Regions from separate parts of the Kosakonia radicincitans DSM 16656 genome, predicted to be linked through region 2. Evidence: predicted binding sites of a transcription regulator. Region 2 holds the regulator's gene; the other holds the start of a gene.

Region 1 (3,409 bases), 580 kb from region 2:
AAAAGAGCGCGGCGGCCGGCGCTTGCGCGCTGGCATGCGCCTGCGGCGCCCAGGCGTGCAGCGGAATAATCCCCGCCAGCAAACCAAAACCAATCACCCCCAGCAGCCAGACGCCACTGCTCAGTTGTTGCCCGCTAAGCTGAACAAAATCGAGCGTCTGATAACGCTGCCAGATAAACCAGCAGGCCAGCACCAGCAGCACCGTGCCAAGACGCCCCATGGCAAACCACAGCTTGCCAGAGGCGCTGCACCCGGTAAGAAACACCGCGCTCAGCGCCATGATTTCGCTCATCACGACCAGCTCGCCCAGATTCGCGGCGCAGACGGCGCACAGCGCGGCGGCCAGTAGCAAATTGATCAACAACCCGTTGGCTTTCACCGCGTCATGGCGGTGCCAGTGGATGTTATAGAGGCTGATAAGCAGGCCGCAGAGGCCGAAGGTGATCACCCACACGGCACGCAGGGGTGTGACCAGTAACGGGTACTGCAACAGCGTCAGGCTGCCGGAAACGGCATCAGCGCCCAGCAGCGACAACAACCCGGCGACTGTCGCCATGGCGCTGCCGATTGCGCCGCCAAGACCGGCCAGCCAGCCGCTGAGAATTTTCGCCCGCGTAAACAGGTACGCCAGCGCAGCAGCGCAGATAAACACCGCCACCGCGCCGTTGAGCAAAGAGAGGATCGTCATTTTGCACTCCGGTTAAGCTGGGTAAACAGCGACAAATCGCCGTAGTCCGTATTCAGGGTCTGCTCGCGTTTGCGACGGCTGGCGCGGGCGATGTCGAGGTTATTGACCAGATGCAGCGCCTTGGTCGGGCACATCCGCACGCAGGCCGGGCCTTGATCATCGAAATGGCAGAGATCGCACTTCACGGCGATAGCCCGCACGCCAGGCACCCAGTCCAGCAGCGTACTGACGCGCGCAGGCGCAGGCGGCGCGGCGGGCGCGAGCGGCGAGTTAACGTTGGCCGGAATATCCAGCGGACGGCTACCGGCAAATTCGATAGCGCCAAACGGGCAGGCAATCGCGCACAGTTTGCAGCTTACGCACAGGCTTTCATTTAACTGCACCGCGCCATCGACGCAATTAATGGCGTTTACCGGACAAACGCCCGCACAGGGCGCGTCTTCGCAGTGGTGGCACTGCTGCGGCGCGGATTCATGTTCATTACGCATCACGCGCAGCCGCGGCATCGACTGCAAGCCATACGCGCGGTGCGTCTCCGCGCAGGCCGCCTCGCAGGTGTGGCAGCCGATACAGAGCGCCGGGTCGGCAATTACAAAACGGTTCACCAGCTAATCCTCAGGTGATTCACCCAGTCCGGGCGGTCATTTTTGACGAAATCAGTCGCACGACGTGTCACTTCGACACATCTCGACACCCAAACTCAGGCCAGCGCAGACGCGTGCGCGCTGCTGGCAAGAAGAGAGAGATTGATGGGGGTATCGTTTTCCACCGCCGCGTACAGGCTGTCGTAAACCGTGGCGATTTTTTCCAGATAGTGCTCCAGCACTTTTTCACGATCGTGGGTGCTGATAACGCCGTCCACTTTGCCGTCGCTGGTGAGCTGCGCCTTTGCAATCAAGCGTTTATCGCTGCCATCTTTATTGGCAATCGCATATTCGATGGTATGACCATTAAAGCCGCCGGTCAGAGAGACGGTGACCGTGAAGTGGCCGAACAGCTCAAAACAGAGCTGCTGCTCTGGCGCGCAACCTATGGCATGGTGCAGGCGCGCTTTTGACAGCGTGATCCCCTGAACCAGCGCGTTGCAGTAACTGCGCCACTCCTCCTGCAGGAGATGGTGTCGCCCGGCAATGTAATCTGCCTTTTCGCTAATTTCCCAAATCGTCATGTCTGCTTACCTGATTAATTGAAACAACGGCGGTAAAGCATCATCCATGCCAACATTTAATTTATTGATTATTAAAGGAATAAATAAAAATATTCGTTAATTTCGACGTGTCATCTCGACAGGTTCGACATCGTCACAGTGTCAAAATCACTCATGGCACTCTTATTGCATTAACGCGGCAACTCATAAGGAGGGATTATGCATGAGATCACTTTGTGCCAGCGGGCGCTGGAAATTATTGAACAACAGGCCACCGCGAGCGGCGCGCGTCGGGTTACCGGCGTCTGGTTAAAAGTGGGCGCATTTTCCTGTGTCGAAACCGAAGCTTTAACGTTTTGTTTTGATCTGGTGTGCCGTGGCAGCCTGGCTGAAGGTTGTACACTGCACATCGAACAACAGCAAGCGGAGTGCTGGTGCGAGTCTTGTCGGCAGTACGTCACGCTGCTCACCCAGCGTGTTCGCCGCTGCCCACAATGCCACAGCGACCAGTTGCAGATCGTTGCCGACGATGGAATGCAAATTCAGCGCCTGGAAATTGAGGAGTAAACAATGTGTACAACATGTGGTTGTCAGGACGGTAACCTTTATATCGAGGGTGACGAACATAACCCGCACTCTGCGTTTCGCAGCGCACCGTTCGCCCCTGCTGCGCGCCCTGCGCTAACTATAACCCGCGTCAATACCCGAGAGTTCACCCCAACCCAATCGGGTAACGGCGATTTGCATTACGGTCACGGCGAAGCCGGCACCCACGCGCCGGGCATGAGCCAGCGCCGGATGCTGGAAGTGGAGATCGACGTACTGGATAAAAATAACCAGATCGCCGCCCGCAACCGCGCCCGCTTTGCCGCCCGCCAGCAACTGGTGCTGAACCTGGTCTCCAGCCCTGGCTCCGGCAAAACCACCCTGCTTACCGAAACCCTGCAGCGCCTGAATGCGCGCGTACCCTGCGCGGTGATCGAAGGGGATCAGCAAACCGTCAATGACGCCGCACGTATTCGCGCCACCGGTACCCCGGCGATTCAGGTGAACACCGGCAAGGGTTGCCACCTGGATGCGCAGATGATTGCCGATGCTGCGCCGCGTCTGCCGCTCGACGATCGCGGCATTCTGTTTATTGAAAACGTTGGTAACCTGGTATGCCCGGCGGGCTTCGATCTGGGCGAACGCCATAAAGTGGCGGTACTGTCAGTGACTGAAGGGGAAGACAAGCCGCTGAAATATCCGCACATGTTCGCTGCCGCCTCGCTGATGCTGCTGAACAAAGTGGATCTGCTGCCGTACCTCAATTTCGATGTCGAACGCTGCATCGCCTACGCCCGTGAAGTGAACCCGCAGATTGAGATCCTGCTGGTTTCCGCCACCAAAGGCGACGGGATGGACGCCTGGCTCGACTGGCTGGAGACACAACGATGTGCATAGGCGTACCGGGGCAAATTTGCGCCATTGACGGCCTGCAAGCCAAAGTGGACGTCTGCGGCATTCAGCGCGACGTGGATTTAACCCTGGTCGGCAGCCATGATGAACACGGCCAGCCGCGTCTCGGCCAGTGG
Region 2 (3,409 bases):
AAATTGTGCACTTCGGTATGCCGGTCAAGGAACGCCGCGACAGGTTTGTCGAGACCGGTCATCGGGCGCAGTTTCGGATCCCAGTGCGGGTTGGGCAGAAAGCGAACGTCAAAGACGTAGTCAGCATCGATAGGAATCCCGTGCTTAAAGCCGAACGACTCAAAGACCATGGTCAGTTCGCGCTCGCGCTTGCCGAGCAGGCGAGTGCGCAGCATTTCGGCCAGCTCATGTACCGACATTTCGGAGGTATCGACAATCAGGTCCGCGCGGGAACGCAGTGGCTCCAGCAGGTTGCTCTCTTCATCGATAGCACTTTCCAGCGATAAATTTTTGCTGGAGAGCGGATGTAAGCGGCGCGTATCACTGTAGCGACGAATCAGCGTGTTGCGGTCAGCATCAAGGAACAGCAACTGCGGCGAGAAGGCGTCAGGCAGGCTGCTCATCGCCTGTTCAAAAATTTCCGGTGATTCCGGCATATTACGCACATCAATACTGACGGCGGCAGAGGTCTGACGATCGGCGAGTGTCTGCGCCAGTTGCGGCAGCAGCACTACCGGCAGGTTATCGACACAATAGAAGCCCATATCTTCCAGGGCGCGCAGGGCCACGGATTTGCCTGAACCCGAACGACCACTTACGATCATCAGGACCATGAACCGTTTCTCCCCATAACGACAAAAAAGGTGTTCTTCCCGTTACGCATCGTCGCTTTCGCCTTCTGTCTGCGTGATTATCTGATACAGCTCTTCATCGTTCTGCGCACTGCGCAGGCGACGGCAAATGGTTTTATCCGCCAGCCGTTTGGCCACCAGCGAGAGCGTATGCAGATGCGTTTTGGTTTGATCGGCCGGCACCAGTAGTGCAAACAGCAGATCGACAGGCTGATTATCGATAGCGTCGAAAGCAATGGGCGTTTCGAGTTGTACAAAAACGCCGACGGCGCGCAGCGTGTCCTCTTCCAGCTTACCGTGGGGGATGGCTATACCGTTACCAATACCGGTACTGCCCATCTTCTCACGCGTAAGAATGGCTTCGAAAACGACCTGTGGCGGCAGGCCAAGCTGTTTTGCCGCCAGTTCACTGATGATTTCCAGAGCACGTTTTTTGCTCTGGCAGTGAACGCCGCTACGTGTACATTCCTGGTTAAGGACATTGCTCAGTTGAAGAGCGGAATCGTTATTCATCATAATTTCACCTAAGCGCCGTCAGAGCCACGCACCCTACCGGGTTGCGGTAGGGTGCAACGCGCCAAACGAACGCCCGGACAATTAGTGTTGTTTCAGTTTATCTTTATGTTTCGTGAGCTGCCGCGACAGTTTATCGATCAAACCGTCGATGGCAGCGTACATATCCTGTCCTTCCGCGCTGGCATGCAACTCGCCTCCATTAACATGCAGGGTTGCATCCGAGGTATGGATCACTTTCTCCACTTTCAACACAATATAGACCTGATTAATCCTTTCGAAATACTGCTCAAGCTTGGCAAATTTGCTGTTCACAAATTCACGTAAGGCATCAGTGATTTCGACGTTTTGTCCTGTGATGTTAAGCTGCATAGTGTCTTCCTTATCGGTTGGGTCACACCAGCTGTTTACGCTGGTTAGACGGCGGAATGGATAAAGACTCTCGATACTTCGCAACGGTACGCCGCGCTACCATAATTCCTTGATCGGAAAGGAGCGTCGTCAGCTTACTGTCGCTCAGTGGTTTTGCAGGGTTTTCTGCGGCGATTAATTTCTTAACCAGTGCGCGAATGGCTGTTGACGAGGCTTCGCCGCCGCCTTCCGTATTCACATGGCTGGAGAAGAAATACTTCAGTTCAAAAATGCCGCGAGGACTGTGCAGGTACTTCTGCGTTGTCACACGGGAAATCGTGGACTCGTGCATTTCGACGGCCTGAGCGATATCCGCCAGCACCATCGGTTTCATAAACTCTTCGCCCTGTTCAAAGAATGCCTGCTGCTGCTCGACGATGCAGCGGCTGACGCGCAATAGCGTGTCATTACGGCTTTCAAGGCTTTTGATCAGCCACTTCGCTTCCTGCAAATTACTGCGGATAAACTGGGTGTCGGCGTCATTGCGCGCGCCGCCGCCCATTGAAGCGTAGTGCTGGTTGATTTGCAGACGCGGAATGCTGTCGGAGTTCAGTTCTACCGTCCAGCGCCCGTTGTGCTTACGCACCAGCACATCCGGGATGACATATTCTGGTTCACCGGTCTGGATCGACTGGCCGGGGCGCGGATCCAGCGACTGGATCAGATTTACTGCTTCTTTCAGCACATCCTCTTTAAGACGTGTGACGCGCATGAGAGAGCGGAAATCATGGTTAGCGAGCAGATCAAGGTGATCGCTGATAATCAGGCGAGCCTCTTCACACCAGGGCGTATCTTTCGCGAATTGGGACAGTTGGATCAACAGGCAGTCGCGCAGATCGCGCGCAGCGACGCCAACCGGATCGAAACGCTGAACGCGCTTTAATACCGCTTCAACTTCATCGAGACCGATTTCTTCATCGCCCATGCTTTCCAGCACATCCTCAAGCGACACGGTAAGGTAGCCGGTCTCATCGACAGCATCGACAATAGAGGTTGCGATTGCGCGATCGGTATCGGAAAACGGCGTTAACTCTACCTGCCACATCAGGTAATCCTGAAGAGACTGTGTCGTTTCACCCTGATAAATCGGCAGTTCGTCATCAATATAATCGTGGCTGCTGCCGGAAGGCGTTCCGGCGGTATAAATCTCATCCCAGCTGGCGTCCAGCGGCAGCTCTTCAGGCATCTCTTTCTGTTCGAGCGCGTCTACAGTATCCAGGCCTTCATTTTCCTGGGTTTGTTGGCTATCCACTTCTTCATGAAGATCGGCTTGTTCCAGCAATGGGTTACTCTCCAGCGCTTGCTGAAGTTCCTGCTGAAGTTCTAACGTAGACAGCTGCAACAGACGGATAGCCTGTTGCAGTTGCGGCGTCATAGCTAGCTGTTGGCTAAGCCTTAATTGCAAACCTTGCTTCATATTCAGAGCAGCACTCTCCGCCAAAATACCTCAATAAACTCTACCCTATCAGAGTCTGAAGTCTTCCCCAAGATATACGCGCTTAACGTGTTCGTCTTCAAGGATTTGCTGCGGTGTACCATGAGCAATTAAATGCCCCTGGCTGACGATATAAGCACGTTCACACACCGCCAGCGTTTCGCGAACATTGTGATCAGTAATTAACACGCCTAACCCACTGTCACGTAAGTGTTCAATGATGCGTTTGATGTCGATAACCGAAATAGGATCGACGCCCGCAAAGGGTTCATCCAGCAAGATAAATTTAGGATTTGCCGCCAGTGCGCGCGCAATTTCAACGCGGCGACGTTCACCACCGGAAAGGGACTGTCCCATATTGTCGCGCAGATGCTCAATA

What was found. The regulator sigma-54, encoded in region 2, starts transcription at its own class of promoters, with help from an activator protein. The targets are predictions, from matches to a motif close to GTTGGCACANNTTTCGCTNT.
Region 1: the regulator sigma-54 is predicted to act here: its motif matches at 1,891-1,910, upstream of hycA (formate hydrogenlyase regulator HycA).

The regions. Positions count from the first base shown of each region.
Region 1 is NZ_CP018016.1:1,107,454-1,110,862, reverse strand. It holds gene hycC (formate hydrogenlyase subunit 3) at 1-688, opposite strand, end outside; gene Y71_RS05525 (4Fe-4S dicluster domain-containing protein) at 685-1,293, opposite strand; gene hycA (formate hydrogenlyase regulator HycA) at 1,389-1,856, opposite strand; gene hypA (hydrogenase maturation nickel metallochaperone HypA) at 2,055-2,402, shown strand; gene hypB (hydrogenase nickel incorporation protein HypB) at 2,406-3,278, shown strand; gene Y71_RS05505 (HypC/HybG/HupF family hydrogenase formation chaperone) at 3,269-3,409, shown strand, end outside.
Region 2 is NZ_CP018016.1:526,302-529,710, forward strand. It holds gene rapZ (RNase adapter RapZ) at 1-653, opposite strand, end outside; gene ptsN (PTS IIA-like nitrogen regulatory protein PtsN) at 696-1,187, opposite strand; gene hpf (ribosome hibernation promoting factor) at 1,269-1,556, opposite strand; gene rpoN (RNA polymerase factor sigma-54) at 1,579-3,012, opposite strand; gene lptB (LPS export ABC transporter ATP-binding protein) at 3,061-3,409, opposite strand, start outside.